DNA from 3 places in the Pseudoduganella rhizocola genome. Region 3 is predicted to be linked to each of the others. Evidence: predicted binding sites of a transcription regulator. Region 3 holds the regulator's gene; each other region holds the start of a gene.
What was found. The regulator FNR, encoded in region 3, switches genes on or off when oxygen is low (the NO sensors DNR and NnrR bind a similar motif). The targets are predictions, from matches to a motif close to TTGATNNNNATCAA.

Region 1 (10,479 bases), on a different contig from region 3:
CGGCAGCCGCGTCACGCCTTCCGGCAGCGCCTCCGCCCGGGTGAACAGGCGCATGCGGATGGTTTCGGCATCCAGCCCAAACAGCTCGGCCGGGTCGTGGCTGCAGTCCCACACGATGAGCTCGTTCTTGTTGGTCGGGTGGTTGCCCAGCGGCCACACCAGGCCCAGGCAGCCGCGCTCGGCCGGGAACATGCCCGATACGTGCAGGAAGGGCTGGCGCAGCGCCGGCGCCAGGTGCATGCCGATTTCCTCGGCCACGCGGTCCTTCTTGTGCAGCGCAAGGCAGAAGTCGAACAGCTTGGGCTGGCGCTCGCGGATCAGCCGCGCCAGCGCAATCGTGGCCCGCACGTCGGACAGCGCATCGTGCGCCGCTTCGTGCACCAGCCCATTCGCCGCCGATAAGTGCTCAAGTTTGAAGCTTGGCTTGCCGTTATCGTTGGTAGGCCACACGATTCCCTCCGGACGGAGCGCGTAGGTCATCCTTACCACGTCAAGCAGATCCCAGCGTCCGCACTGGTTCTGCCATTCGCGTGCGTACGGGTCGATAAGGTTGCGCCAGAAGAGGAAACGCGTCACTTCGTCGTCGAAGCGGATCGTGTTGTAACCGACGCCTATCGTGCCCGGCTGTGAAAAGGCCTGCTCGATGATGGCAGCGAACTTGTGCTCAGGAACGCCCTGCGCCAGGCACTGTTGAGGCGTAATACCCGTAATCAGGCAGGCAACGGGATCCGGCAGGAAGTCGTTGGCAGGCTGGCAGAACACCATGACCGGCTCGCCGATCTCGTTCAGTTCCGCATCGGTGCGGATCGCGGCGAACTGGGCTGGACGGTCGCGGCGCGGTACGGCGCCGAAGGTTTCGTAGTCGTGCCAGAGGAAGGTGTGGTTACTCATGTGTGTGCAGTGGCGTTTCCATAAGGAGAATTATCGTGGCAAATCCTGTTTCCCTCAATGCAAAAAGTACGCTGGCGGGCAACGTCAGTACCGATGCGGCAGTTTCTCCGGCCACCCGCGCCAAGATGCAGCTGAATGCGTCGATCATGCAGACGACGGCATCCATCTCCATCGGTTCCCAGAACGACCCGCAGGCGCTGCTCTATAAATCGGCCATTACCAGCATCAACGAGGCGCTGAAGGCGGAGCTGGGCGAGAACGCGCTGCAGACCGTGTCGGCCCAGGATAATTCGCCCGAAGCCACCGCCGGCCGCATCGTGTCGCTGGCCACCGGCTTCTTCGATGCCTTCAAGAAGCAGAATCCCGGCATGGAGGAAGACGAGGCGCTGGGCAAGTTCATGGATACCATCAAGGGCGGTATCGAAAAAGGCTTCAAGGAGGCGCGCGACATCCTGCAAGGCCTGAAGGTGCTGGATGGCGATATCGCCGCCAATATCGACAAGACCTATGAGCTGGTGATGAAGGGACTGGAGGACTTCACCGCCTCCTTCAGCAAGCCTGCCGGGCAGCCGGAAGGAGGCGCTTAAGCCTGGCCATCGAGCGCGACCCGGTCGCGCCCGCCTTCCTTGGCGCGGTAGAGCGCCGCATCCGCCGCCGCAATCAGCGCCCGTTCGTCCTGGCCGGGCCGCAGGCAGGCCACGCCGAAGGATGCCGTCATATGCGGCAGCGGCAGCCGCATATCCTCGAACACCACGGCCTGCCGCATGCGCTCGCACAGGCGCTGGGCCACGCCGGAAGCCACCGTCTCCGCCGTCTCCGGCAGCAGCACCATCATTTCCTCACCGCCGTAGCGCACCGCGAAATCGCTGGGACGCAGCGCACCGCTCAGCACATGGGCGGCCATGCGCAGCGCCTGGTCGCCTTGCACGTGGCCGTGCGTGTCGTTGAAGCGCTTGAAGTGGTCGATGTCGATCATGATCAGCGAGAAGGGCCGCTGCGATTCATGCGCCGCCGTCACCAGGCTGGGCAGCACATCGTTCAGCCAGGCGCGGTTCTGCAGTCCGGTGAGCCCGTCCACCATGGACAGCTGACGGTAGAACTCGCCCAGTTTCTGGCGCCGCCGCAACTGCGCATTGGCGGCGCGGATGCGGAAGGACAGCAGGCGCAGCAGGTTGCGCGCCACGCCATTGCTTTCATCGATCAGGCGCCACACCAGGTCCGCCTCCACCAGCAGCACTTCGCTTTCCACCAGCGCCGTCACGGTCTGCAGGCCGGCCTGGTCGTCCAGCACCGACTGTTCGCCCACGCTTTCGCCCGGCAGCACCTTGCTCACCGAACCGTCGCTCAGGCCGGTGCGCGTGTCGCTCGTGACGGACAGCGCGCCGCGCAATACGATATGGAGGCGGGCACGCTGGGCATCCGAGACCGTTTCGCCAGCCGCGGCATGCATGACCGGGCAGGCCGCCAGCAGCGCGGCGACCTTGGCCTCCTCTGCATCGCGGAAGAGATCGATATCCGCAGTGCGGTAAGGGGAGGCAGCGAAAGTGCTAAGAAGTTTCACGTTATCAAGTCCAGACGCACCGGGCAATGCCGGTACGCAACATCATAGCGCACTCACTGCTGAGTGTGGTTCAATGGCGGCCATGACCTTCATCGATTCTCTCGGCCAACAACACCCGGCGGCGCCGGACGCGCGCATCGTCTCCCTCGTACCGTCGATTACCGAACTGCTGTGCGAGCTGGGCCTTGCCCCACAGCTGGTGGGGCGCACCGGTTTCTGCATTCATCCGGAAGAAGTGGTGCGCACCATTCCCAAGGTGGGCGGCACCAAGGACGTGAACATCGAAAAAATCCGCAAGCTTGCGCCTACTCACCTCGTGGTCAATATCGACGAGAATGAAAAGCCGACGGTGGACAAGCTGGCGGCGTTCGTGCCCAATATCGTGGTCACGCATCCGCTGGCGCCGCAGGACAATATTGCGCTGGCCCAGCTCATGGGCGGCATTTTCTGCGCCCAGGCGCGGGCCGATGCCTGGTGTGCGGAATTCGAGGCCGAACTGGCGGCCCTGCGCGCGGCGCCTAAAGGCAGGCCGCAGCGCGTGCTCTACTGCATCTGGCAGGATCCGTGGATGTCCATCTCGCGCGACACCTATATCGCCCGCATGCTGGCGGAAATTGGCTGGTCGGTTCCGCAACTGGGCGATGCGCGTTATCCCCGATTCGAATGGAACGAAGCGCTGCTGTCGCAGCTTGACCAGGTGCTGCTGTCCTCAGAGCCTTACCGCTTCACGGAAGCGCACGCGGACGCGCTGGAACGGCAGCTGGGCAAGCCGGTGCAGCTGGTGGATGGGGAAATGATGTCCTGGTATGGCAGCCGCGCGCTGCAGGGGATACGCTACCTGCGCGGACTGGCGGCCGCGTGAGCCGCCAGCAGCAAGGCCTTATTCTTCCGCTTCGATAAAGTCGGCTGCACGCGCGTTGCGTTTATCCTTATCGTTCAGGCGGCCGATGGCGCTGTCGATGGCGCGTTTGAGCTTGTCCGCCGCGCCATTGATGGCCTGGTGCAGCGTGGCCGAATGGTCGGTCACGGCAATCGGCTGGTAGCCATTGAGGCGCGCTTCCATCATGCAGCGGTTGGCGCCGTCCGCACCTTTCTGTGCAAGGTCATTGCTGACGTGGACATCCACGCGGTTGATGTGTTCGCCGAAACGGTCCAGTGCGGTGGTCACGACCTGATTGACGTGCTCATCGAGACCGGCATGCTGTTCAATAGTCTTATCGGTGTTCACATGGATTTGCATAGGTGTCTCCTGTTTGTTCATCAAGTCCGGTTCATCTTACGCTATTTACGGGGATGCTGCCCGTTAGCTACAGCACATTTCTCAGCTGTTGATCAGGCCCGCCGCAATGTTCACCGACATGCCGAGGATGATCAGGTTGAAGAAGAAGCTGAGTACCGACTGGGCCAGCACCAGCTTGCGCAGCGCGGAAGAGCATACCGTCACGTCCGACGTTTGCGCCGCTACCGAGATGGTGAAGGAGAAGTAGAGAAAGTCCCAGTAGTCAGGATGCGATTCGCGGTCAGGGAAGCGCAGCGGCCGGTGGTGCGCGGCGGCGTTGTAGTAGAGGTGCGCATAGTGGAAGCAGAACAGCATGCCGAGCAGCAGCCACGAGCCCACCAGCGTGGTGGACACAAAGAGGTAGTGCAGGCCGCGCTGCGCCGCCGGCATGGCCTTGATCACGGCCAGTTCACTGCCGATGGCAGCCAGGCTGGCACAGGCGGCGAGGCACAGCACTATCAGGATCACGGCCCAGTTCTCGTCCTGCTGGGCAGCGATGGCGCGGATGCGCTGGTGGTCTGCGCGCGCCATGGTCCAGATCATGGTGACGAGGTAGATCCACACTGCCGCATCCCAGGCGGTCAGCAGGCGGTTGAGCTGCGACCAGCCCGGAGGCAGCAGTGCCGCCGTGACTACGCCGGTGGCGATGGCGGCCAGCAGGTGAGGCCGGTTGCGCAGCGATCGATGGATGAGGACGCCCATGCGTCCTATCTTACGCCTGCTGAGCAGTTTTTTCCTGTTCCTGGTGCGGGAAACGGTCCATGCGCGACAGCACCGGGAACAGCTTGATCCACAGGCCCGTGACAAACAGCGTGGCCACGCCGCCGAAGATGACGGCGCGCGTGAGGCCGAACCAGCCCGCGGTCACGCCGGACTCGAATTCACCCAGTTCGTTGGATGCGCCGATGAACACCGAGTTCACGGCGCTCACGCGGCCGCGAATCGCGTCCGGCGTCTCGTACTGCACCAGCAGGTGGCGCACGTAGACCGAGATCATGTCGCCCGCGCCCATCAGCAGCAGGGCGACCAGCGCAACGATGAAGGTGCTGGTGGCGCCCAGCACAATGGTGCCCAGCCCGAACACGGCCACGCCGCCGAACATCCACAGGCCCACGCGGCGCGTGATCGGCATGAAGGCCAGCGCAATCGAGCACAGGGCCGCGCCGGTGCCCGGCGCGGTGCGCAGCAGGCCAAGGCCGGTGGGGCCGACATGCAGCACATCATGCGCCAGCGCGGGCAGCAGCGCCGTGGCGCCGCCGAACAGCACGGCGAACAGGTCGAGCGAAATGGCGCCCAGCACAATGGGGCGCGAGAACACGAAGCGCAGGCCTTCCAGCACGCTGTGCCAGGTGGCCGGTTCGCGCTTGGCCGACTGCGCAGGCGCCTTCGTCATCGACATCAGCACCACGGAAACCAGCAGCAGCACCGAGGCTACCGTGTACACGGCGGTGGGGCCGTAGATGTAGAGCAGGCCGCCCAGCGTGGGGCCGAGGATCACGGCCACATGGAAAGCGGAGCTGCTGAGGGCCACGGCCTTGCTGAAGTCCTCCTGCGGCACCAGGTTGACCAGGATGGCCTGCGTGGCAGGCCCCATGAAGGCGCGCGCACTGCCGAACAGCACCAGCACCGCGAACACCGGCCACACCACGGTCAGGCCGGCCGCCGTGAAGGCGAGCAGCATCAGGCCGACCACCAGCTGCATGCCGAGGCACATGGTGATGATGTATTTGCGGTTGAACTGGTCCGCCACGTGGCCGGCGGGAAGAATCAGCAGCAGGAAAGGCGCGAACTGCGCCAGGCCGATCATGCCGAGGTAGAACAGGTTATGCGTGCTCGCATACACCTGCCAGCCGATGGCGACGTTCTGCATCTGCACGGCCAGCGTGCCGAAAATGCGGGCGGTCAGGTAGAAGGAGAAGTTACGGTGACGAAGAACGCTGAATCCGTTGGATGACATAGATGTGGGGCGCTGCGCGCGCCCCACGGCGGCGCAGCGTGGAGCAGGTCAGGGTTGGGCCAGGTCGGCTTCGGTGGTAAAGGCGTCGGCATAGAATTCGTCTTCGGGCAGCTTGCATTGCTGGACGAATTCGCGCCTGGCGGATTCCACCACGATCGGTGCGCCGCAGGCGTAGACCTGGTAGCCGGACATGTCCGGCAGGTCTTCCACCACCGCACGGTGCACATAGCCGGTGCGGCCGTTCCAGCTGTCTTCCGCTTGCGCGTCCGACACCACGGGCACGTAGCGGAAGTTAGGCATCTCTTCGGCCCACTGGCGGCACAGCGCATCCATATACAGGTCCTGCGGGCGGCGGCCGCCCCAGTACAGCACCATCTGCCGCTTCGAGTCGCTGGCCTTCATCTGTTCCACAATGGCCTTGATCGGCGCGAAGCCGGTGCCGGAGGCCAGCAGCACCATCGGCTTGTCCGAATCCTCGCGCACGAAGAAGGTGCCCAGCGGGCCTTCGAAGCGCAGGATGTCGCGTTCCTTCATGGCGCCGAACACCTGGTCGGTGAACAGGCCGCCCGGCATATGGCGGATATGCAGCGTGACCGGACCGGCGCCCGGCGCGCTGGCCATGCTGTAGCTGCGGCGCTTGCCGTCGCGCAGCAGGAATTCAATGTACTGCCCGGCGCGGTATTCCAGCGTTTCGTTGGCCGGCAGCTGCAGCGAGATCACCATTACGTCCGGCGCCATCTTTTCCATCGTCGATACGCGCGAAGGCATTTTCTTGACCGGGAAGTCGCCGCTGCCCGCCACCTCGCGTGCCTGCAGCACCAGGTCGGATTGCGGCACCGCGCAGCAGAACAGGGACATGCCCGCCGCTTCTTCTTCCTCGGTCAGCGCGCGGCGCTGGTGCGGGCGGTGGGTGATGGAACCGGAAACCACTTTGCCTTTGCAGGAACTGCAGGCGCCGTTCTTGCAGCCGTATGGCAGGCCAATGCCTGCACGCATGGCTGCCGAGAGAACGGTTTCGTCGTCGTCGCAGCTGAATTGATGGCCGCTGGGCTGAACGGTAATCTGGAACGTCATACAATCCTTGAATGAATAGCAAATACATACAGCAACTGGGCAGGCCTCGCCTGCTGATTATCGGCTGCGGCGACGTGGGCATGCGCCTGCTGCCGCTGCTGCGCGCGCGCTACCGCGTGTTCGCGCTCACCAGCCAGCAGGAACGTTGCGCGGCGCTGCGCGCGGCCGGCGCCGTTCCCATCGTGGCGGACCTGGACCAGCCGCATAGCCTGCGCCGGCTGGCCGGGCTGGCGCACACGGTGCTTTACCTGGCGCCACCGCCCGCCGAAGGCCTCAGCGACCCCCGTACCCGCAATGTGACCGCCATTTTACCCGACCGCGCCAATGTCGTTTATGTGAGCACCACCGGCGTTTATGGCGATGCGGGCGGCGCCTGGATCGATGAGTCGCGGCCCGTGGCGCCCCACAATGGCCGCGCGCTGCGGCGGGTGGAGGCTGAGCGCTCACTCCGGCGCTGGGCGCGGCGGACAGGCGGGCGCCTGTCCATCCTGCGGGTGCCGGGCATTTATGCTGACGGCCGCTTGCCCATCAAGCGCCTGGAGCAGGGCACTCCGGCCTTGCTGGCGGAGGATGACGTTTTTACCAACCATGTGCATGCCGACGACCTGGCCTCCATCGTGCTGCAGGCCATGCGGCGCGGGCGGCCGGGGCGGGTCTACCACGCCGTCGATGACAGCGAGATGAAGATGGGGGACTACTTCGATGCGGTGGCCGATGCGGAAGGGCTGCCACGGCCGCCGCGCCTGCCGCGCGCCGAACTGGCGAAGGTGGTCACGCCTGCCCTGCTGTCATTTATGTCGGAGTCGCGCCGGCTCAGCAATGCACGGCTCAAGGGCGAACTGGGTGTGCGCCTGCGCTATCCGACGGTCGTGGACTTTCTGAAAATGAGGCGAAAAATTACATAGCACAAAAAATAGGGTTAAAATCTATCAAATTCTCACAAAGGTTGCCGGACTGTCGGTTCAGAGCAACAGTAACTCCCTTGTCCAATTTGCAAGAGTTTGATCATGTCCCTGAAAGAGATTACGGCCTCGCCGAGCTATAACCCCAATCGCGTGCTGGACGCGATTATCGAAAAACTGCAGCTGAAGAACGACGCGGCCCTGTCGCGCGCGCTGGAAGTTGCGCCTCCTGTGATCAGCAAGATCCGCCACAACACGTTGCCGATCGGCGCGACGATCCTGATCCGCATGCATGAGATCAGCGATTTCAGCATCCGCGAACTGCGGGATCTGATGGCGCACTGAACCTGCGCCAGCATGAAAAAACGGCCGGGCCTGGAGGATCAGGCGCCGGCCGTTTTATTTGTGCTGCGCTGATTTACGCGGCGGCGAGGCGGGGACGGGCGGTGTAGAAGGCGTCGGCAGGCGCCGCCGTTTCAGCACTCACGCGGCCGGAGTACGCCGTTTCGGCGCTGACGCGGCCTGAATAGGCGGTCTGGTCGGCGACGCGGCCCGAGTAAGCGGCCTTCGCGCTGCCTCCATTGGCGTCCGCGCTCACGCGGCCCGAATACGCCACCTTGTCGGCGACGCGGCCGGAGTAGGCGGTTTTCGCGGCGTCCGCGCTCACACGGCCTGAGTAGGCTACCTGGTCAGCCACGCGGCCGGAATAGGCAGTCTTGGCGGCATCCGCGCTCACGCGGCCGGAGTAGGCGGTCTTGTCAGCGACACGGCCCGAATATGCCACCTTGTCTGCTACGCGGCCCGAATAGGCGGTTTTCGCGGCCTCCGCGCTCACACGGCCGGAGTAGGCGATGGCATCGGCAACACGGCCGGAGTAAGCCACTTCCGGGGCGCGGCCGGAATACGCGGTTGCGGCAACGCGGCCGGAGTAGGCGGTGTCCGCAGGCGCGCGCAGGTAGGCTTCGCCGAAGGTCGCTTCATACAGCTCCTTCATGCGGTCGCCCACACGCTGGTGCGCCTCTTCATCGTCTTCGCCGCGCAGGCCGATGTAAGGGAAGTGGTGCAGGAAATAGCCGAACACCTTCTCGCAATCCACCGCGTACTTCATGGTGTCAAGGATGTGGTAATGCCAGAAGATGTCCACGTCCATCAGCGGCGCGGTCTGTTCGTTCGGGAAGGTCTTCATCAGGTAGAGGAAGCGGCGGTATTCGAATTCCACGGCGTTGACCTTGTCCAGCGACCAGCCTTCGCCGGATTCTTCGTGCATCAGTTTTACTTTGATCGGTTCCAGGTCGAGGTCGGCAATTGCTTGAAAGCTTTCAGTCGAAATCATGAGTCATATCCCTTTGTGAGTAAGCAGAAATTAGCGGTAGACACCGTGCGTGGACCGGAGAGGTCGGGTGTCAGGGACGTTCGGAGCTGGGGAACGAAGCGTTGAGCTGGGTCAACGAAAACTCAGTATAAGCGCATTGTTGAGGATTACAAGCGGCTTTTAAGTCGCGCGCTATTTTCGCTGAACCCGCGTATTGCCGGGCTGGCATGCCAGCCCGGCAATGGGTATTGTCAGGCTGACTGCAGGCGCGGACGTTCGGTGAACAGGTTCGGCGCCTGTTGAGGCGGCGCGTCCGCAATGCGTGCCGAGTAGGCGGTGCCGGTAACACGGGCCGAGTAAGCCGTGGCCGTAACGCGTGCCGAGTAGGCGCTGCCGGCAACCCGCGCCGAATAGGCGGACAGCCCCTGCGCATAGGCTTCGCCAAAGGTATCTTCGTACAGTTCTTTCATGCGCTCGCCCACGCGTGCGTGCGCCGCCAGGTCATCCTCGCCGCGCAGGCCGATGTAGGGAAAGTGATGCAGGAAGTAGCCGAATACCGCCTCGCAATCGGCTGCATATTTCACGGTGTCGAGGATGTGGTAATGCCAGAAAGTGTCTACATCCTGCAACGGTGCGGCCGCTTCGTTAGGGAAGCGTTTCATGAGATAAAGGAAACGGCGGTACTCGAACTCGACAGCGTTCACCTGGTCCAGCGACCAGCCTTCGCCGGACTCCTGGTGCATCAGCTTGACCTTGACCGGCTCCAGGTCGAGGGCGGCAATAGCTTCGAAATCGCGCGTGTTCATGTTGGGGGTCCTTTCGGTGGGGGAGAGAAGTTATTTTTGCCCACCATCAAGGTTACGCTTTGATCTGCCTCAAGCTTCCTTCAGCAATTCCTACCGCGTTACGAATTCTCCTAATGCGAGGACGGGCGCCAGATGGGACACCGCCACGCTCACGGTGACGATGGTGCCGCCGCGCGGCATGCCCGCAATGGTGCACTGGCCGCCCAGCAAGCTCATGCGCTCTTCGATACCCACCAGTCCGAAAGAGCCGGTCTTGTTGCGGCTGCTGTCGTGCAGGCCGATGCCGTTGTCGGCAATCGACATGCGCAGCGTGCCCTGCATATGCGTGAGTTCCACCCGCACCAGGCTGGCGCGGGCATGCTGCTGGATATTGCTCAGCGACTCCTGCAGCACGCGGAAAAACGCCACGGCACAGCGGTCGTCGATGCCGGTATCGCCGCCGTGCTCCACCAGCTCGCAGGCAATGCCGGTACGCTGGCGGAACTGCGCGATCTGCCATTCCACGGCCGCGTGCAGGCCCAGGTCCAGCACCGTCGGGCGCAGGTCGTTGATGATGGTGCGCACGCTGCGTATCGTTTCATCGATCTGCTTCACGGTGGCCCGCGCGCGTTCGTGCAGGCGCGGATGGCGCAGGGCAGTGCGGTTCGCCAGGATATCCGCCTCGATGCGCAGAGCCAGCAGGTTCTGGCCCAGGTCA
Region 2 (10,479 bases), on a different contig from region 3:
CTGGCCAGCGGCAGGCCCACACCGATCAGGGGGCAGTGGCAGGTATGGCCCAGTTCCCAGATGCGGCGGCGGCGCGAAGTGCCGCCATCGCCCGCATTCGCGGGCGTGTCGTGTCGATCGCACATGATGGATAGCCCCGGGGCTTTACGCGGCCTGCGGGGCAGGGCGGTTGCGGGTCATGATGCGGCTCAAAAAGCCGCTATCGTCCTTCGGCGGCGGCAGCGAACGCTCCACCACGGCGGCCCACTGTTCGGACAGTTGCTGGCAGGTGGCGCTCAGCACCGGCGCCAGATCGGGCAGGCTGGCCAGGGCCTTCAGGTGGCGCTCGATGACCGAGGCCAGCTTGACGCAGGCGCCACGGTCGGCGCTGGCGGTGTAGTGCGACATCAGGTGCAGGACGGCGCTCAGCATCAGCTCGGGCTGGTGGCCGTGCTGGACAGGGGCGGCAAAAATCGGATCGGTGTGCTCGATAGCCATAGGGACTCTCCTGGGGAGTGGTCGCTGGCTACCGCGGGGAAGCGGATGGCTGGCTTGGGGAATGAAACGGGGATCAGGCGGTCAGGATCAGCTTGTTCAGCTGGGTGATGCGCAGGCGGTAGATACGGCCGCCGTGCTCGATTTCGACTTCCCGCTGGTCCTGCATGAGGCTGGCGGTGGTGAAACGGCGCACGGGCGCGGCAGCCGCTGGAGCGGCCGGGCTGGCCGGTGTCGCCAGCGCCGCGGCAGCGGGGGTCGGAGCGGTCGTGGTGGTCATAAGGTATTCCTCTAAATAAGAATCATTCGCATTTGAATTATTGGGCAGGCGTGCCGGAAACGCAAGCGATTTCTGCGCAGACGAGAAAATAAAAAAGGCCCGCCGAAGCGGGCCAAGCTGGGTAAAGCCGGGGTAAATCTTTACACTGCCGCCACCAGCTGCACGGGAGCGGCCAGGGCTTCGGCTTCCTTGCGCGGCAGGGCCGCGGCCCCTTTGCCGCGCGAGCGCGAGGGCGGCAGGCGGCGCAGGGTCTTCAGCGCCTCCGGGTCCTTGATGCCGATGGTGCGCTGGTCCACGGTGATCAGGCCGATCTCGTTGAAGGCCGACAGGGTGCGGCTCACCGTTTCCAGCGTGAGGCCGAGATAGCTGCCGATTTCGTGGCGCGTCATGCGCAGGTTGAACAGCTTGCTCGAATAACCCATTTGCGCGAAGCGGTCCGCCAGCGAGATCAGGAAGCGCGCCACGCGCGCCTCGGCGCTGAGGGCGCCCAGCATGCCGATCATGGCCTGCTCGCGCACCAGCTCGCGGCTCATCACGCCGTACATCATGTTTTCCAGCTCCAGGTGCACGCGGCCCAGCGCCGTCAGCTTCTTGAAGGGCAGCAGGATCAGGTCGCAATCGGACAGGGCCACCGCCTCGGAAGCGTAGTGGCGGGTGTGGATGCCGTCCACGCCCAGCATGTCGCCCTTCATCGGGAAGCTCAGCACCTGCTCGTTGCCGAATTCGTCGATCAGCACCGTTTTCAGGAAGCCCGAATTGACGATGTACAGGGTGTCGAAGGCCTGGCCGATGGTGTGGATGCGCTGGCCTGTTTTGAATTGCACGTGCTGGAACAGCAGCTCGTCGGTGTGGATATTGCAGGCGGGAATGCGAAGCAGGTCGCAGACTTCTTTCAGGTTGGACCAGAGCCGGCCTTGGCGCTGGCGGCCGGCCTCCATCACGGTCGAAGGGCTGACGGCACGCAGGTCGCTGGTATGCATGGGGGGCATGCTGTTCTCCTGTTCAGGTCATCCGGTTTGGGTTTCTTATGCCGATGCCGCCGGTATATCGATCTAGCCTGGAGGCAACGTGCTTGGGATGGTTTCAGTATGCCAACTAGGGGGTAGGAATGATATCGGTATGCGCTGAATATGCCCGTAGGAGCCCGCGGGCATTTGTAGGAATAGTCCGACGCAAAGCTCCTTGCGGGCTAAGTTTTGAACGGCGATAGCAGCTTGTGCGCGACTGCGTATTGAACCATTTCAGAGAGCGAGCTCATGCCCATTTTCTGCATGATGCGCGTCTTGTGCGTGCTCACCGTTTTCACGCTCAGGTGCAGGCCGTTGGCGATTTCGGTGATGGTCTTGCCCGACACCAGCAGCGAGAACACTTCGAACTCGCGGTCCGACAGCTGCTTGTGCAGCAGGCTCTCGTTGGGCGTCATGATGTTGAGGGCCAGTTGTTCGGCCACCTCGGTGCTGATGTAAGGGCGTCCGGACGCCACTTTGCGGATCGCGCCCACCAGCTGGGTGCCGGCCGATTCCTTGGTGAGATAGCCCTGGGCTCCGGCGCGTATGGCGCGCACGGCGTATTGTTCTTCCTCGTGCATGGTGAGGATGAGCACGGCCAGCTTGGGCGCTTCGCCGCGGATCTGGCGGATCAGGTCCACCCCGCTGCGGCCGGGCATCGAGAGGTCGAGCAGCAGCAGGTCGAAGCCGCCCTGGCGCACATGGCGCAAGACTTCGAAGCCATCGGTCGCTTCGCCGACGATGTCGATGTCCTGCGCACCGTCGAGAATGCGCTTGAGCCCTTCGCGCATGATCGTATGGTCATCGGCAATAACAATTCTTATCATTCTTATGGGCCCGGTGATCAGTAACTGTGGATTACATTATTGCACCAACTATTATTCAAAAGATAGCTGGGTGATGCCTGTTTTGCGGCACAGCACCGAGGAAAATCGTTTACCTGTCTAATCAGGCAGCGGTTCTTTAAGCAAGCGGTGCACCAGAACGGGAATCCGGGTATGCGACAGTACCTTATTGGTTACGCTGCCCAGCAGCAGCTGGCCGAAACCGCTGCGCCCGTGCGAGCCGATGAAAATGAGGTCGCAGCCATGGCTTTGCGCCACTTCCACAATTTTCGTGGCGGCGCTTTCCGAGAAGGCCGTCATCGCCTCGCAGCGCACGCCCTTCTTCGCGCAGGAATCGACGATGGACTGGGTATGCTCGGCCCCGGCGCGCGCCATCGCGGCGCGGTATTCCTCCTCGCTGGGGTAGCTGGGCGGAATGATCTCCACATAAATGGGGTACTGGTATTCCGGCGCAACGAACAGGGCCAGCACTTCGGCGCCCATCTGCTGGGCGAAAGCCACGCCGGCGCAGGCCGTCATACGGGATACGGCGGAACCATCGGTGGTAACGAGGATCTTACGGTACATGACAGCCTCCTTTAAGTCTAAAAGAGTCAGGTGCCCGCTTTCATTGTAGCCGCATTTGCAAGCCTTGCCAGCTTGGAAAGACTTGATATCGATCAATAAACACCCGCAGCAGGCGCAAAGGGGCTGCGAAATGTGGATTTGTCTATAACACCGGGGGCACTCAAATACAACACTCCCTGTCACTTTTGGGCACGGGCTGGCACTTTGCATTCCCTTTGGCGTTGCGGCGATTGAACAAGGGGGCTGGCCCCTGCTACACTCGCGGAAGTGCGTTAATATTGCCCAGCGTCATCGCAAGCGCGGCTGGGGCAAGGACGGCAGCAATTTTTTGATTATGGAGAAGCAGGGATTATGACCGACGCCGCAGATGATTTCGACGCATTATTCGAGGAAGTGTCCGCGCAGCGCGCCAGCGCCCCGGCTCCGGCCCCGGCCCCCGCTCCGGCAGCCGCCGCAGCAGAAGATGATCTGGAAAGCCTGTTCGACGAAATCTCGTCCGCACGTCCGGCCGATGCCGTCGCCGCTCCGGCCGCCGCCGCCGCCGCGCCTGCGCCTGCAGCCGCCGACGGCGAGCCGCACGACGGCAGCATGTTCGAACGCCTGGGCGGCATCGTGCGCCTGCTGCACGACTCCCTGCGCGAACTGGGCTACGACAAGGCCCTGACCGAAGCGTCGACCCAGATTGTGGACGCGCAGGACCGCCTCGAATATGTGGCCTCGCTGACTGAGCAGGCCGCCAACAAGGTGCTGAACACCCTGGACGACGGCATGCCGGCCCAGGATGTGCTGTCCAAGAAATCCAAGGAAATGGAAGACCGCTGGGCGGCCCTGTTCGAGGGCAAGCTGAGTATTGAAGAGTTCAAGGTCCTGGCAGGCGACTCGCGCGCCTTCGCCCAGGCCGTCTCCGAAGCCACCGAGGCGGAAAAAGCGCGCCTGCTGGAAATCATGATGGCGCAGGACTTCCAGGACATTACCGGCCAGCTGATCAAGAAAGTGGTGGTGATCACGAAGACGGTGGAAAACGAACTGGCCCAGCTGCTGCGCGACAACGCGCCGGCTGATGTGCGCGAGAAGATTGCGCAGAAAGAGGTGTCGCTGATGTCTGGTCCTTCGACGCCGAATGTTGCACTGAACCAGGATAGTGTTGACGATCTTCTTGCCGATCTGGGGTTCTGATGGACGATATGCTCAAGGAGTTCGTCGTTGAGGCGATGGACCTGGCAGTCAACGTCGAGGAGCACCTGCTGCGCCTCGAACGCGACCCAGACAACAAAGAAACGCTGAATGCGGTGTTCCGCTCCTTCCACACGATCAAGGGCGGGGCGGGCTTCATGAACCTGGGGGCGCTGGTGACAGCCTGCCACCTGACTGAAAACCTGTTCGACGCGCTGCGCACCGGCGCCGCGCCGGTCACGCCGCTCTCCATCGAGGCGGCGCTGCAGGCTTCGGGCTTCGTGGCCGACCAGCTGGCGGAACTGAATAACGGCGCCGCGCCGGAAAGCCTGCCGGCCATGCCCAAGGATCTGGAAGCGATCCTGAAGGATGCCATCGAAGGCAAGGCCACCAGCGCCAAGCCGGCGGCGAAACCGGCGGCCGCCCCGGCGCCTGCCGCTGCGGCGCCCGCCGCCGCTGCGCCGGCTGCTGCCGCCGCGCCATCGGGCGAAGGGCTGGACTGGGAAGGCATGTACGAGGCGGTGATGCCGCCGGGTAGCTACACCCGTCCAGCTGCCAGCGAAGCGCCCGCTGCTGCTGAAGCGGCCCCCGCCGCGCCTGCCGCCGAGGCTGGCGGCCGGAAATGGGATGGCGTGGAACGCCGCGAGGAACGCGCGCCGACCACCGCTCCGGCCAAGGAAGAATCGATCCGTATCGACGCGGTCAAGCTGGACGCGCTGCTGGAAGTGGCCGGCGAATCGGTGCAGGCCGCCAACCAGGCCGCCGTGCTGCTGGAACGCCTGCAGCAGTTCAAGTTCGAAGGCCAGGCCGCCACGCTGATGTCGGCCCTGACCGAAACGCTGGAACGCGCCTCGCGCTATTCCACCGAACTGCAGCGCGCCACGCTGGCGACCCGCATGCAGCCGGTGGGCCGCCTGTTCCAGAAGTTCCCGCGCCTGGTGCGCGAACTGGCGAAAGACCTGGGCAAGGAAGTCGAGCTGACCATCGAAGGCGCGGAAACCGAAGTGGACCGCGTGGTGGTGGACAGCCTGTACGACCCGCTGGTGCACATGCTGCGCAACGCGCTGGACCACGGCGTGGAATCGCCGGACGTGCGCGTGGCGGCAGGCAAGCCGGCCAAGGCCTATATCTCGCTGAAGGCATGGCAGGAAGCGAACAGCGTCATGATCGTGCTGCAGGACGACGGCAAGGGCATGGACCCGGCCGGCCTGCGCCGCAAGGCTGCAGAGAAGGGCCTGATCTCGCCAAGCGCCAACCTGAGCGACGACGAATCCTACCAGCTGGTGTTCCTGCCGGGCTTCTCGACCAAGGAAGTGGCTTCCTCGGTGTCGGGCCGCGGCGTGGGCATGGACGTGGTGAAGACCGCCGTGGAAAAGAACCGCGGCGCGATCCATATCGAATCCGCGCTGGGCAAGGGCACCAAGTTTGCGATCCGCCTGCCGATCGAGCTGTCGATCGTGCCGACCATGCTGGTCTCGACCTCGGGCGCGCTGCTGGCGCTGCCGATGGCCGTGGTGCAGCGCGTGGTGGAACTGCCGGAAACCTTCATGGAAGTAGGCGGCGCCCCGGTGCTGAAAGACCAGGGCCGTCCGCTGCCGGTGCGCACGCTGGCCGGTGCGCTGGGTTACGAGCTGTGCTCCGAGCGCGTGGGCATCGTCATCAACGCACCGCAGCCATACATCCTGGCCGTGGAAGCCGTTGACGGCACCGCCGACCTGGTGATTAAACCGATGACCGCGATTGCGGTCGAAGGCATTACCGGCACTGCGCGTTCCGCGGAAGGTGAGCTGGTGCTAGTTGTCGGCCTATCCTTCCTGATGGACGGTTGCAGGAGCAATGTACGGATGGCGGCATAAGAAAAAGCCAAGATCCACGAAGTACCAAAAGCCTGCGACCTCAAAAGTCAGCAGGCTTTTTTATTAACAAGGGCGCCTCACGGCGCGCTGGGCATCAAGGCGTATCGGCTCACGAGGCGGAATCCGGGCTTGTTTTGCAGCGCACAAACTGTGGCATAATCAAAATGGAACTCTCTCACACAGGCAGTAAGCAGCAATCATGAAGACGCTTTACGACAAACTCTGGGAATCCCATGTGGTGCGTACCGAGGAAGACGGCACCGCCATCCTGTATATCGACCGCCACCTCGTCCACGAAGTGACCAGCCCGCAGGCTTTCGACGGCCTGCGCGCGGCGAACCGCCAGCCATGGCGCCTGTCCGCCACCCTGGCCGTGGCCGACCACAATGTTCCGACTACCGACCGCACGCACGGCATCGAAGACCCGATCTCGCGCCTGCAGGTGGAAACGCTGGACGCCAACACCAAGGAATACGGCGTCACGTATTTCAATATGAACGACAAGCGCCAGGGCATCGTGCACGTCATCGGCCCGGAGCAGGGCGCGACCCTGCCCGGCATGACGGTGGTGTGCGGCGACTCGCATACCTCCACCCACGGCGCCTTCGGCTGCCTGGCGCACGGCATCGGCACTTCCGAAGTGGAACATGTGCTGGCGACGCAGACGCTGCTGGCCAAGAAATCGAAATCCATGCTGGTGCAGGTGGATGGCGCGCTGCCGGCCGGCGTTACCGCCAAGGACATCGTGCTGGCCGTGATCGGCAAGATCGGCACGGCGGGCGGCACCGGCTACGCCATCGAATTCGGCGGCTCCACCATCCGCGCGCTGTCGATGGAAGGCCGCATGACCGTCTGCAATATGGCCATCGAAGCGGGCGCTCGCGCCGGCATGGTGGCGGTGGACGACACCACGATCAATTATGTGAAAGGCCGTCCCTTCTCGCCCGCCGGCCCGCACTGGGACCACGCCGTGGCCTACTGGCGCACCCTGCATTCCGATCCGGGTGCGAAGTTCGACATGGTGGTGACGCTGAACGCCGCCGAGATCCGTCCGCAAGTCACCTGGGGCACCTCGCCGGAGCAGGTAACGGCGATCGACGCGCGCGTGCCGGATCCCGACCAGGAAAAGGACCCGGTCAAGCGCGACGCCATGGAAAAAGCCCTGGTCTACATGGGCCTTACGCCGAATACCGCGATCTCGGACATCCGCATCGATAAAGTCTTTATCGGCTCCTGCACCAACTCGCGCATCGAAGACCTGCGCGCGGCAGCCGCCGTGGTGCGCGGCAAGCAGCGGGCCTCGAACGTGAAGCTGGCGCTGGTGGTGCCGGGTTCCGGCCTGGTGAAAGAGCAGGCCGAGCGCGAGGGGCTGGACACCATCTTCAAGGCCGCAGGCTTCGAATGGCGCGAGCCGGGCTGCTCGATGTGCCTCGCGATGAACGCCGACCGCCTCGAGCCGGGCGAGCGCTGCGCCTCCACTTCCAACCGTAATTTTGAAGGCCGTCAGGGCCAGGGCGGGCGTACCCACCTGGTATCGCCTGCCATGGCGGCCGCCGCCGGTATCGCCGGCCATTTTGTCGATGTGCGCGCCCTGCGCTGACCTATAACAACCAGTTCAAGAGTCCAAACATGAAAACCATTATCGCTATCGCACTCACTACCATCGTTCTAACTGGTTGCAACACCATTTCCGGCATCGGAAAAGATGTGCAGAAGGTCGGCCAGGTAGTGGAAGGCGCCGGCAAAAAATAACACCGCAGTACGGCGGGCCGCGACGGTCCCGCCGTCGCACCAACCCGCTGAGTATCATGGAAAAATTTACCGTTCTTGACGGACTCGTTGCACCGCTCGACCGCGCCAATGTCGATACCGATGCCATCATTCCGAAGCAGTTCCTGAAGTCGATCCGCCGCACCGGCTTCGGTCCCAACCTGTTCGACGAGTGGCGCTACACCGACCACGGCGAGCCCGGCATGGACAACAGCAAGCGTCCGCTGAACCCGGACTTCGTGCTGAACCAGCCGCGCTACCAGGGCGCCAGCATCCTGCTGACCCGCAAGAATTTCGGCTGCGGCTCCTCGCGCGAACACGCGCCGTGGGCGCTGGAGCAGTATGGCTTCCGCGCCATCCTGGCGCCCAGCTTCGCCGACATCTTTTTCAATAACTGCTTCAAGAACGGGCTGCTGCCCGTTGTGTTGACTGAAGCGCAGATCGATCATCTGTTCAATGAAGTCAAGGCCTTCCCCGGTTACCGCCTGGTGGTGGACCTTGAAAACCAGCGCATTAGCACGAGCACTGGCAGCGTCTCCTATCCCTTCGAGATCGACGCCTTCCGCAAATACTGCCTGATGAATGGACTCGACGATATCGGCCTGACCCTGCGCCACGCAGACAGCATCCGCGCCTTCGAAGAGCGTCATCTGGCGAACCAGCCCTGGCTGGCCAACGTCATTTAAGCTCAGAGAAAAAACATGAAAATCGCAATCCTGCCGGGCGACGGCATCGGCCCCGAGATCGTTACCCAGGCCGTGAAAGTGCTGAACGCGCTGGGCGAACAGTTTGAGATGGAAACCGCGCCGGTCGGCGGCGCAGGCTACGAAGCGCACGGCCACCCGCTGCCGGAAGGCACGCTGGCGCTGGCGAAAGCCGCCGACGCCGTGTTGTTCGGCGCCGTGGGCGACTGGAAGTACGACACGCTGGAACGCGCCCTGCGTCCGGAGCAGGCCATTCTCGGCCTGCGCAAGAACCTGGGCCTGTTCGGCAACCTGCGTCCGGCCATCCTCTACCCCGAACTGGCCGGCGCTTCGACGCTGAAGCCGGAAGTGGTGTCGGGCCTCGACATCCTGATCGTGCGCGAACTGACCGGCGACATCTACTTCGGCCAGCCGCGCGGCGTGCGCGAGTGCCCTGACGGCCCCTTCAAGGGCCAGCGCGAAGGCTTCGACACCATGCGCTATGCGGAAGGCGAAATCCGCCGCATCGCGCACGTGGCCTTCCAGGCGGCGCAGAAACGCGGCAAGCGCCTGACCAGCGTGGACAAGGCCAATGTGCTCGAAACCTTCCAGTTCTGGAAGGACATCGTGACCGATGTGCACAAGGAATATCCCGACGTGGCGCTGGACCATATGTACGTGGACAACGCGGCGATGCAGCTGGTGCGCGCGCCGAAGAAGTTCGACGTCATCGTGACCGGCAATATGTTCGGCGACATCCTGTCCGACGCGGCCGCGATGCTGACCGGCTCCATCGGCATGCTGCCATCGGCATCGCTGGACGCGGACAACAAGGGCCTGTACGAGCCCTCGCACGGCTCGGCGCCGGATATCGCAGGCAAGGGCGTGGCGAATCCGCTGGCCACCATCCTGTCGGCCGCGATGATGCTGCGCTACTCGCTGAACAAGGCCGAACAGGCCGACCGCATCGAAGCCGCCGTGAAGAAGGTGCTGGCGCAGGGCCTGCGCACGCCGGATATTTACGAAGAAGGCACGAACAAGGTCGGTACGGAACAAATGGGCGACGCGGTTGTCGCGGCCCTCGCATAACACTTTAAGGAAATTAAAATGAAACTCGTAGGTCTGGTAGGTTGGCGCGGCATGGTCGGTTCGGTCCTGATGCAGCGCATGCAGGAAGAGGGCGACTTCGCCCACATCGAACCGGTGTTCTTCTCCACCTCGAACACGGGCGGCGCAGCGCCGTCCATGGCGAAGAACGAAACCACGCTGAAAGACGCGAACGATATCGATGAACTGAAGCGCTGCGAGATCATCATCTCCTGCCAGGGCGGCGACTACACCGGCGCCGTGTTCCCGAAGCTGCGCGCGGCTGGCTGGAACGGCTACTGGATCGACGCGGCCTCCACGCTGCGTATGGAAAAAGACGCCGTCATCGTGCTGGATCCGGTGAACCTGAACGTCATCAAGGACGCCATGTCCAGGGGCGTGAAGAACTTCATCGGCGGTAACTGCACCGTGTCCTGCATGCTGATGGGCCTGGGCGGCCTGTTCAAGCAGGACCTGGTGGAGTGGATGACCTCCATGACCTACCAGGCGGCATCCGGCGGCGGCGCCCAGCATATGCGCGAGCTGCTGACCCAGTTCGGCACCATCAACAGCTCCGTGAAGTCGCTGCTGGATAACCCGGCCTCCGCGATCCTGGAGATCGACCGCCAGGTGCTGTCCACCCAGCACGGCCTGACGGCTGAAGAGACCAAGCAGTTCGGCGTGCCGCTGGCCGGCAACCTGATTCCATGGATCGACAAGGACCTGGGCAACGGCCAG
Region 3 (10,479 bases):
CTGGGCCATGGCCTATAACGCGCTTGCCATTCCGGCGGCGGCAATGGGCTGGCTCAATCCCTGGCTATCGGGCGTTGGCATGGCAGCCAGTTCCGCCTTCGTCGTTCTCAACGCGCTGCGCCTGCGCAGAAAGTAGCATCATGGAAGCCTTGTATTTATTGATACCCCTCAGCGTGCTGCTGGTATTCGGCGCGATATGGATATTTTTCAACGCTTCCGACGGCGGCCAGTTCGACGATCTCGTTGGTCCCGCGCTACGCGTGCTGCAGGACGACGACCGATCCGGGGAATTTTGATCCAGGTCAAAGTTTTTTGAAGTGGGCCTCGGTAACCTTTGACATACATCATCAAAGTGTTCTCGGGAGAACTTCAAGTGGAATCGAACTACAACTACAAGATCGTGAAGCAGTTTGCGATCGCTACGGTAGTGTGGGGCATTATCGGCATGCTGGTGGGCGTGATCATCGCCGCGCAGCTTACCTGGCCTTCGCTCAACCTGGACATACCGTGGCTTACCTACGGCCGCCTGCGCCCGCTGCATACCAATGCGGTGATCTTCGCCTTCGGCATCAGCGGCCTTTTCGCCACTTCCTACTATGTGGTGCAGCGCACCTGCCAGGTGCGGCTGTTCTCGGACAAGCTGGCCGCCTTCACCTTCTGGGGCTGGCAGGCGGTGATCCTGTCCGCCGTGATCACGCTGCCCATGGGCCTCACGCGCGGCAAGGAATACGCGGAGCTGGAATGGCCGATCACGATCCTGATCGCCGTGGTGTGGATTGCTTACGCCATCGTCTTCTTCGGCACCATCATCAAGCGCAAGGTCAAGCATATCTACGTGGCCAACTGGTTCTTCGGCGGCTATATCCTCGCCGTGACGCTGCTGCACGTGGTGAACGGCATGAGCATGCCGGCTTCGCTGACCAAGTCCTATTCGATGTACAGCGGCGTGCAGGACGCCATGATCCAGTGGTGGTACGGTCATAACGCCGTGGGCTTCATCCTCACCGCGGGCTACCTGGGCATGGTGTACTACTTCATCCCGAAACAGGCCGAACGCCCGGTGTATTCCTACCGCCTGTCCATCGTCCACTTCTGGGCGCTGATCTTCACCTATATGTGGGCCGGCCCGCACCACCTGCACTACACGGCGCTGCCTGACTGGACGCAGTCGCTGGGCATGGTGTTCTCCCTGATCCTGCTGGCGCCGTCGTGGGGCGGCATGATCAACGGCATCATGACCCTGTCCGGCGCATGGCACAAGCTGCGCACCGATCCTATCCTGAAGTTCATGATCGTGTCCCTGTCCTTCTACGGCATGGCCACCTTCGAAGGCCCGATGATGTCGATCAAGACCGTCAACGCGCTGTCGCACTACACCGACTGGGGCATCGCCCACGTTCACGGCGGCGCACTGGGCTGGGTGGGCTTCATCACCATGGGTTCCATCTACTACCTGCTGCCGCGCCTCGCAGGCCGCACCCAGATGTACAGCACGAAGCTGGTGGATCTGCACTTCTGGGTAGCGACCATCGGCGTGGTGCTGTATATCGCCGCGATGTGGATCGCCGGCGTGATGCAGGGCCTGATGTGGCGCGCAGTGAACCCGGACGGCACGCTCACCTACACCTTCGTTGAAAGCGTGAAGGCCACCTATCCCTACTACGTGGTCCGCCTCGCGGGCGGCGCGCTCTACCTCGCCGGCATGTGCGTGATGGGCTACAACACCTGGATGACGCTGCGCGGCCGCGAAACCGTGACCGCCCGCATCCCTGAACTGAAAGCGGCATGAAGGAGCAAGGCAAATGAAATTTTCACATGAATGGATCGAGAAGAACCCCTGGCTGCTGATTGCGCTGGTAACGCTGGTGGTGTCGGTGGGCGGTGCGGTGGAGATCATTCCGCTGTTCTTCCAGAAGTCCACCACGGAACCGGTGGCGGGCCTCAAGCCCTACACCCCGCTGCGCCTCGCAGGGCGCGATATCTATGTGCGCGAGGGCTGCTACAACTGCCACTCGCAGATGATCCGCCCCTTCCGCGCCGAGACCGAGCGTTACGGCCACTACTCGGTGGCGGGTGAATTCGTGTACGACCGGCCCTTCCAGTGGGGCTCCAAGCGCACCGGTCCCGACCTGGCGCGCGTAGGCGGCCGCTACAGCGACGAGTGGCACCGCGTACACCTGCAGAACCCGCGCGACGTGGTGCCGGAATCGAATATGCCGAACTATCCATGGCTGGCGAAAACCAAGCTGGCGCCCGCCGAGATCGTGCCGAAGATGCGCGCACTGCAGCGCCTCGGCACGCCGTACAGCGAAGAAGAAGTCGCCAACGCGCCCAGGGAGCTGGCGGACAAGACGGAAGAAGACGCGCTCGTGGCCTACCTGCAAGGCCTGGGCACTTTGATCAAAACGAGGAACTGACATGGCAATCGAGAATGTGTTTGACAGCGCCAGCAGCGTAATGACGGTGATCTCGTTCATCACCTTCGTTGGCATCTGGGCATGGGCATGGGCGAAACCGAACCAGGAGGGCTTTGCGCAGGCCGCGAACCTGCCGTTCGCCGACGAGGAGGAACGCCATGTCTGACTTCACCAATGAATTCTGGAACGGCTTCATCATCGTGCTCACGCTGCTGGGCGTGATCGGCTGCGGCGTGCTGCTGTATACCCAGTCCGTGCACAAGGTGTCGGCCGACCACAAAGGGCCGGTCGGCACCACCGGCCATATCTGGGACGAAGACCTGACCGAGCTGAATACACCCATGCCGCGCTGGTGGATGTGGCTGTTCTACATCACCATCGTGTTCGGCCTGGCCTACCTGGTGCTCTACCCCGGCCTCGGCACCTATGCCGGCAAGCTGGGCTGGGCTTCCACCGGCCAGTACAAGGAAGAACTGGCGAAAGCCGATACCGACTACGGCCCCCTGTTCGCGAAATACCGCTCGCAGGATCTGAAGGCGGTGGCCGCCGATCCGCAGGCCCATGCCATCGGCGAACGCCTGTTCCTCACCTATTGCGCGCAATGCCATGGCTCGGACGCACGCGGCAACAAGGGCTTCCCCAACCTGACCGACAAGGACTGGCTGTACGGCGGCGCACCGGACGTGATCAAGACCACCATCATGCACGGCCGCAGCGGCGTGATGCCGCCGATGGGCGCGGCGCTAGGTTCGGACAAGGACATCGAGAACGTGGCGCACTACGTCCTGAGCCTGTCCGGCAGCACCTCGGACCCGATCAAGACCGTGTTCGGCAAGGCCAAGTTCTCCGCCTGCATGGCCTGCCATACCGCTGCCGGCACCGGCAACCAGGCGCTGGGCGCACCGAACCTGGCGGACAAGATCTGGCTGTACGGCGGCAGCGCCGAAACGGTGATGGAGACCATCCGCAAGGGCCGCAACGGCACCATGCCCGCCTTCGCCGACTTCCTCGGTGAAGACAAGGTGCACGTGCTGGCCGCCTATGTGTGGGGCCTGTCCAATCCTGTGGAAGTAGCAAAGAAATAAGCATCATGAATTCGCCGCAAGTCATCAAGATGTATGCAGCACGCGAGGAGATCTATCCGCGCGAGATCAAGGGGCGCTATGCCAGCCTGCGCTGGGTGTTCGTCTGGCTCACGCAGCTGGCCTTCTACGGCCTGCCCTGGCTGAACTGGAACGGACGGCAGGCCTTGCTGTTCGACCTTGCGGCGCGCAAGTTCTATATCTTCGGCCTGGTGCTGTGGCCGCAGGACTTCATCTATCTCGCGGTGCTGCTGGTGATGTGCGCCTGGCTGCTGTTCCTCGTCACGGCAATCGCGGGAAGGGTGTGGTGCGGCTTTACCTGTCCGCAGACCGTGTACACCGAAATCTTCCTGTGGATAGAACGCCAGTTCGAAGGCCGCCGCAGTGCACGCATCGCGCTGGACAGGCAGCCGCCATCGTTGAAGAAGTTCGCACGCAAGGGCGGCAAGCACCTGGCGTGGGGCGCCGTGGCGCTGTGGACCGGCTTCACCTTCGTCGGCTACTTCACGCCCATCGATGTGCTGGCGAACGAGGTGCGCACGCTGACCTTCGGCCCCTGGGAATGGTTCTGGGTGCTGTTCTACAGCTTCGCCACCTACGGCAACGCGGGCTGGCTGCGCGAACAGGTGTGCAAGTACATGTGCCCGTATGCGCGCTTCCAGAGTTCGATGTTCGACCGCGATTCGCTGATCATCACCTACGATGCGAAACGCGGCGAGCCGCGCAGCCCGCGTTCGGCAGGCGGCTGCATCGACTGCTCGATGTGCGTGCAGGTCTGCCCGACCGGCATCGATATCCGCAAGGGACTGCAGTATGAATGCATAGGCTGCGCCGCCTGCGTGGATGCCTGCAACAGCGTGATGGACAAGATTGCGCAGCCGCGCGGCCTGATCCGCTACAGCACCGACCGCGCCATGGCCGAGGGCCTGAGCGTTGAGCAGATCCGGCGCCGCGCCATGCGTCCGCGCGTGCTGGCATATAGCGGCCTGCTGTGCGCCGTGGCGCTGGCCTTCCTGGCCTCGCTGTGGCTGCGCACGCCACTCAAGATGGACGTGATCCGCGACCGCGGCTCCATGGGCCGTGAAGTGGAGGATGGCGATATCGAGAATGTTTACCGGCTGCAGATCATGAACACCACTGAACGGCAGCACAGCTACCGCATCAGCGTAAGCGGGCTGCCGACGCTGGTGGTGGTGTCGGACCTGGAAGTGACGGTTGGCCCGACCGAGACGCGCGCCGTGCCCGTGCGCCTGCGCACCGCCTACGGCGCGGCGAAGAAAGGCTCGAACAAGATTGAAGTGTCGCTGCAGGCGCTCGACGACCCGTCGATTTCCGTACGCGAAGAGGCGGTCTTCATTGTGCCGCGCTAAGGAGAAGAGATGAACAAGCCGTCCGCCCCCTGGTATACCCATCGCTGGCCCTGGCTGCTGATGGCCGGGCCGGCCATCGTGCTCGCGGCCTGCGCCTACACCAGCTATATCGCTTTCGCGCAGCAGGATGCGCTGGTGGTCGGCGACTATTACAAGCGCGGCAAGGCCATCAACCAGGACTTGCGCCGCGACCGCGTGGCTTCGGCCCTCGGCCTGTCGCTGGAACTGCGCTATAACGCGGCGCAAGGCGCGCTGGCGGGCCGTATCAGAACCCGTACGGCGCTGCCGCCCGGGGACGTGGAACTGCACCTGGCGCACGCCACCCAGCCCGCGCGCGACGTGCGGCTCACCGTGCGGCCGGATGCGGAAGGAAACTTCATCGCACCGCTGCCGCTGCTGGAACGCAGCCGCTGGGTGGTGCTGGCGGAAGGCGGCCAGCGCAGCTGGCGGCTGGAGGGCAACTGGCACTGGCCCGCGCAGCGCGAGCTGGTGCTGGCAGCGGACGCGCGTTAAGCGCAGACTTCGGTGCCGGCGGTAATGGCCTTGAGGCGCGGCAGGTCCAGCACCTGAAGTTCGCGGTTGTTCACCGCGATCAGGCCCAGCTTCTTGAACTTGTTCAGCAGCCGGCTGATGCTCTCGATGGTCAGGCCGAGGTAATTGCCGATGTCCTCGCGCGACATGCGCAGCTGGAAGGCCGTGCTGGAATAGCCGCGCGCTTCATAGCGCGAGGCGAGGTTGACCAGGAAGGCCGCGAAACGCTGCGTGGCCTGCATATTCCCCAGCAGCAGCATTACGCTCTGCTCGCGCGTGATCTCCTGGCTCATCATGCGGTGGAAGTGGCGCAGCAGGGTGGGCATATCGACCAGCAGCTGCTCCAGGCTGGAGAAGGGAATCTCGCACACTTCGCTGTCTTCCAGCGCCTCGGCACTGCAATAGTGGCGGTCGGTGCTGATCGCGTCCATGCCCAGCAGCTCGCCTCCCATCTGGAAGCCGGTCACCTGTTCCTCGCCGTTGGCATTGATCTGGTAGGTCTTGAAATGGCCGAGACGGATCGCGTACAGGCTGCCGAAAGGATCTCCCACACGGAACAAGGAGCTGCCTTTTTCGATCTTGCGGCGGCGGCCGATGATGCGGTCCAGCTTATCGATATCGCCCATGTCCAGCCCCATCGGCAGACAAAGCTGGTGCATGCTGCAGGTGGAGCAGCGCGCCTTCAGAATCTCGATGGTGGCGCCGGGCAGGGTAAGGGATGGGAGCTCGTTCATGGCTCCAGTGTACCGGCAAAGCGCACGATTGAACAAACCGCGCGCGCAACATTGCAAAACGTTACACTGTGACTTCATTTTCCAAAAAGACACAAAATGATCCCGATTCAGCCCGAGGTGCCCGCCGAGCATCGCAGCTGCGGCAAATGCCGCACGGCTGAACCGCTGCCGTTCAAGTTTGCATTTGCCTATCAGCCTATCGTGGATTGCGACACGCGTTCCATCTACGCCTATGAAGCGCTGGTGCGCGGCCGCGATGGCGAATCGGCATGGTCGGTGCTGTCGCAGGTGGATGACCGCAACCGCTATCAGTTCGACCAGGCTTGCCGGCGCGAAGCGATCAAGGGCGCGGCCGAACTGGGGATGCGGGAAAGCCTGTCGATCAATTTCCTGCCGAACGCGGTCTACCAGCCGGCCGCCTGCATCCAGGGCACGTTCGAGGCCGCGCGCGAGTTCGGATTCCCGCTGGAGAACATCATTTTCGAGGTGACGGAAGGCGAGGAGGTGGCCGACCGCGCCCACCTCGTGAATATTTTCCGCGAATACCACCGCTTCGGCTTCCGCACCGCGATCGATGATTTCGGCGCAGGCTACGCGGGGCTCAACCTGCTGGCCGAATACCAGCCCGATGTGCTGAAGCTGGACATGGCCCTGGTGCGCGATATCGACAGCAATAAGCCGAAGCAGGCCATCGTGCACGGCGTGATGGCCATCAGCCGCGAGCTGGGCATCCGCGTGCTGGCGGAAGGCATCGAAACTGCTGCCGAGCGCGATTTCCTGCGCGCCGCAGGCATCAGCCTGATGCAGGGCTACCTGTTCGGCAAACCGGCTTTCCGCGCCCTGTCGACGATTCCCGACGCCGCCTACGGCTAAGCAAGCCGATTTGGCTGCCTGTCGCGAAATTTGTTAGGCTATCGCCATGCCGAAACCACAACCGCCTTCGCTCGACCAGCATCTCTGCTTCAAACTGTATTCCACATCGCTGAAGATGACGCAGCTGTACAAGCCGCTGCTCAGCGCGCTGAACCTCACCTATCCGCAATACCTGGTGATGGTGGTGCTGTGGGAACAGGAAGGGCTGGGCATCAAGGACATTGCCGAACGCCTGCAGCAGGATTCGGGTTCCATCACGCCCCTGGTGAAACGCCTGGAGGCGGAAGGCTACCTGGTGCGCAACCGTGACCCGCGCGACGAACGCAACCGCGTGCTGACCCTCACCAAAGCAGGCCAGGAGCTGCGCGCGGAAGGCGTGAAGATCGCCGCCGCCATCGCCGAAAGTTGCAGCATTACCAATGCCGACGTGGACGGCATGATGGCCGGCCTCGGCAAGCTCAGCGCGAATCTCGACGCGCGCTGACAACCCTTCGCAAAAATTTTTTCAAAATTAACTTGCGCACTAATTATTTGCGCGCTATATTTATAACACTTAGCGCGCTAACTAATTCAAACGACACCACGACCCACACTACACAAGGAGTTCATCATGCTGAAATTCGCCTCTTCCGCCCTCATCGCCTCGACCCTGTTCGCCGGCGCCGCCCTGCCTGCTCAGGCTGCCGCCAACGACACCACCGTTGTCCTCGTCCACGGCGCCTTTGCCGACGGTTCCAGCTGGGAGAAAGTGATTCCCCTGCTGCATGCCAAGGGCCTGAAAGTCGTCGCCGTACAGAATCCCCTCACTTCCCTGGCCGACGACGTGGCCGCCGCCCAGCGCGTGATCGATGCGCAGACCGGCAAGGTAGTGCTGGTGGGCCACTCCTGGGGCGGCAGCGTGATTACGCAGGCCGGCACCAGCGACAAGGTCAAGGCCCTGGTCTATGTGGCCGCTTTTGCGCCGTCCGAAGGCCAGACTGCCGCCGATCTCGGCAAGAACTACCCGACGCCACCCGGCGTACCGACCCTGCAGGCCGACGCCGCCGGTTTCCTGACCCTGCCTGAGAAATCGGTCGCGGAAAACTTCGCACAGGACGTCAGCCCGGCCCAGGCCCGCCTGATCTATGCCACCCAGGGCCCGATCCATTCGAAAGCCTTCGGCGAGCCGGTGTCCATTGCATCGTGGAAGTCGAAACCGAACTATTACATCGTGGCCGCCAAGGACCGCATGATCGACCCCGGCCTGCAGCGCGATTTCGCAGCAAAGCTGAAAGCCACCACCACCACGCTGCAAGCGAGCCATGTGCCTATGCTCTCCCAGCCGCGCCAGGTGGCTGATGTGATCATCGCCGCGGCACAGCGCTGATACGGAACGGCGGGGCTATGGCCCTGCCGTTTTTCCATGCGGTATTCAATTGCCAATCCCGGCCATTGATAGGAGAATTTCCCGGCACTCCCATCAAAGGAAACCATGAAGCCGCCTGGGATCAAAGTGAAAGTCGCCCTTGCGACCAGCCTGACATCGATAGTGATGATCGCGCTTGTCACTGCACTGCTGGCGCAGCGCATGCAGGAGGATTTCACCAAGGTTCTGTTTGCGCAGCAGGGCGCCCTGGTCAAGCGCACGGCCGAGGAACTGGACGACAAGCTGTCCATGTTGCTTGGCATCATTTCATTCTCCGCCAGGCAGCAGCCGCGCGAGATCGCCGATGATCCCGCCGCGCTGCGCGCCTATTACCGCGACCGTGCCGTGCTCGCCCTGTTCGACGATGTGCTGGTGCTCAATGCAAAAGGCGTGGTGATTGCCGACCTGCCGGAGACGCCGGGCCGCCAGGGGGTGAATGCATCGGACCGCGCCTACTTCATGCGTGTGATGCAGACGAAAAAGCCCCTGATCACCGAGCCTGTTCTTGGGCGTGCGCATAAGCAGCCGATTGTGCAGATGGCGGCGCCCGTGCTGGACGACCGGGGCGAAGTGCTGTGTGTGCTGCTCGGCGTGATGCGGCTCTACAAGGACAATGTGCTGGGCAACCTGCGCACGGCCAAGGTGGGCCGCACCGGCCACTATTTCGCCCTTACGCGCGAGCAGCAGCCGGTATTTGTGCTCCATCCCGATGCAGCGCTGCTGCTCAAGCCCGCGCCTTCTTCCGCCGCCAGGGAGATGCCGCGGCAAGGAACGGTGATCGGCACCGATGAACACGGGCACCGTGCCCTGAACAGCTACCGCGCGCTGAAATCCGTGGACTGGGTGCTGGCCGCTTCGCTGCCGGTGGACGAAGCGTTCGAACCCTTCAAGGGCCTGCAGCTGCGCATGGCGCTCTGGAGCGGCGTTGCCTCCCTGCTGACGGCGGCCTTCATCGGCTGGCTGACGGTGCGCCTGATGTCGCCGCTGATGAAGCTGCGCGATGCGATCCGCCAGCTGCGCGAACGCGAAGGCGGCTTCGTGCCGATCCCGGTGCAAAAGCGCGACGAGATCGGGGAGCTGACCATCGCCTTCAATGAGCTGATGCACGCGCGGCAGACGGCCGACGACCATGCGCATGCGCTGATGGCGGAGCTGGAGCAGCGCGCCGGTGAACTGGAGCGCGAACGCGACAAGGCCGATGCCGCCAACCGCGCCAAGAGCGACTTCGTGGCCAATATGAGCCACGAGATCCGGACGCCGATGAATGGCGTGCTGGGCATGATCTACCTGCTGTCCAATACCTCGCTGACGGCGCAGCAGCGCAAATACCTGAACATGATACGCAGCGCGGGCGATACGCTGATGGCCATCATCAACGACGTGCTGGACTTCTCGAAGATCGAAGCGCACCGCATGCAGCTGTCGCCTGTGGAATTCGACCTCGATGAGACCATGAGCTCGCTCGCCACCACCATGACGATGAACGCCAGCGAGAAGGAGCTGGAGCTCGCGATCGTGGTTGACCCCGACGTTCCGAAGCTGCTGCGCGGCGATGCGCTGCGGCTGCAGCAGATTCTCGTCAACCTGGCGGGGAATGCCATCAAGTTCACGGAGCAGGGTGAAGTGGTGGTGCGCGTGAGCGCGCGCGAGATGGGCACGGACCGCGTGCGGCTGCGCTTCGAGGTTGAGGATACCGGCATCGGCATGAACCCCGCGCAGCAGGCGCAATTGTTCCGCGCTTTCTCGCAGGCCGATGAGAGCATCACACGCCGCTTCGGCGGAACGGGGCTGGGGCTGGCCATCACGCACCGGCTGATCGAGATGATGGGCGGGAAGATCCAGGTGCGCAGCGAAGAAGGCAAGGGCAGCTGCTTCTGGTTCGAGCTGTCCTTCGACGTGCTGCCGGAGCGCGGCCAGGCGAAGCGGCAGCCGGGCATCGGCCCCCTGTGCATCCTGGTCGCGGAAGACAACCGTACCAGCCGCGACATGATCGGCCGCGTCATCCAGGCCTGGGGCTGGGATGCCGACCTGGCCGATACCGGCGCCGGTGCACTGGCCTTGTTCGAA

Region 1: ACJRPG_RS24685 (glycine-rich domain-containing protein) is a predicted target of FNR. The motif match lies at 9,099-9,112, and genes of this name have one in related genera.
Region 2: ACJRPG_RS03780 (universal stress protein) is a predicted target of FNR. The motif match lies at 3,256-3,269, and genes of this name have one in related genera.

What each region holds. Positions count from the first base shown of each region.
Region 1 covers NZ_JBJQIK030000022.1:562-11,040, forward strand. The annotation lists gene sbcB (exodeoxyribonuclease I) at 1-891, opposite strand, end outside; gene ACJRPG_RS24640 (DUF5610 domain-containing protein) at 927-1,478, shown strand; gene ACJRPG_RS24645 (GGDEF domain-containing protein) at 1,475-2,452, opposite strand; gene ACJRPG_RS24650 (helical backbone metal receptor) at 2,535-3,314, shown strand; gene ACJRPG_RS24655 (HPF/RaiA family ribosome-associated protein) at 3,333-3,692, opposite strand; gene ACJRPG_RS24660 (DUF1345 domain-containing protein) at 3,774-4,433, opposite strand; gene ACJRPG_RS24665 (MFS transporter) at 4,444-5,688, opposite strand; gene ACJRPG_RS24670 (CDP-6-deoxy-delta-3,4-glucoseen reductase) at 5,737-6,762, opposite strand; gene ACJRPG_RS24675 (SDR family oxidoreductase) at 6,774-7,667, shown strand; gene ACJRPG_RS24680 (hypothetical protein) at 7,770-8,009, shown strand; gene ACJRPG_RS24685 (glycine-rich domain-containing protein) at 8,083-8,997, opposite strand; gene ACJRPG_RS24690 (glycine-rich domain-containing protein) at 9,228-9,782, opposite strand; gene ACJRPG_RS24695 (CHASE domain-containing protein) at 9,873-10,479, opposite strand, start outside.
Region 2 covers NZ_JBJQIK030000002.1:43,142-53,620, forward strand. The annotation lists gene ACJRPG_RS03755 (DUF2325 domain-containing protein) at 1-125, opposite strand, end outside; gene ACJRPG_RS03760 (hypothetical protein) at 145-477, opposite strand; gene hemP (hemin uptake protein HemP) at 551-754, opposite strand; gene ACJRPG_RS03770 (Crp/Fnr family transcriptional regulator) at 895-1,692, opposite strand; gene ACJRPG_RS03775 (response regulator) at 1,944-2,588, opposite strand; gene ACJRPG_RS03780 (universal stress protein) at 2,706-3,173, opposite strand; gene ACJRPG_RS03785 (protein phosphatase CheZ) at 3,525-4,349, shown strand; gene ACJRPG_RS03790 (chemotaxis protein CheA) at 4,349-6,202, shown strand; gene leuC (3-isopropylmalate dehydratase large subunit) at 6,399-7,802, shown strand; gene ACJRPG_RS03800 (entericidin A/B family lipoprotein) at 7,832-7,954, shown strand; gene leuD (3-isopropylmalate dehydratase small subunit) at 8,011-8,658, shown strand; gene leuB (3-isopropylmalate dehydrogenase) at 8,674-9,744, shown strand; gene asd (aspartate-semialdehyde dehydrogenase) at 9,763-10,479, shown strand, end outside.
Region 3 covers NZ_JBJQIK030000004.1:387,100-397,578, reverse strand. The annotation lists gene ACJRPG_RS12200 (heavy metal translocating P-type ATPase) at 1-136, shown strand, start outside; gene ccoS (cbb3-type cytochrome oxidase assembly protein CcoS) at 141-296, shown strand; gene ccoN (cytochrome-c oxidase, cbb3-type subunit I) at 374-1,789, shown strand; gene ccoO (cytochrome-c oxidase, cbb3-type subunit II) at 1,803-2,417, shown strand; gene ACJRPG_RS12180 (cbb3-type cytochrome oxidase subunit 3) at 2,419-2,583, shown strand; gene ccoP (cytochrome-c oxidase, cbb3-type subunit III) at 2,576-3,502, shown strand; gene ccoG (cytochrome c oxidase accessory protein CcoG) at 3,508-4,869, shown strand; gene ACJRPG_RS12165 (FixH family protein) at 4,879-5,382, shown strand; gene fnr (fumarate/nitrate reduction transcriptional regulator Fnr) at 5,379-6,134, opposite strand; gene ACJRPG_RS12155 (EAL domain-containing protein) at 6,231-7,007, shown strand; gene ACJRPG_RS12150 (MarR family winged helix-turn-helix transcriptional regulator) at 7,054-7,491, shown strand; gene ACJRPG_RS12145 (alpha/beta fold hydrolase) at 7,618-8,373, shown strand; gene ACJRPG_RS12140 (response regulator) at 8,479-10,479, shown strand, end outside.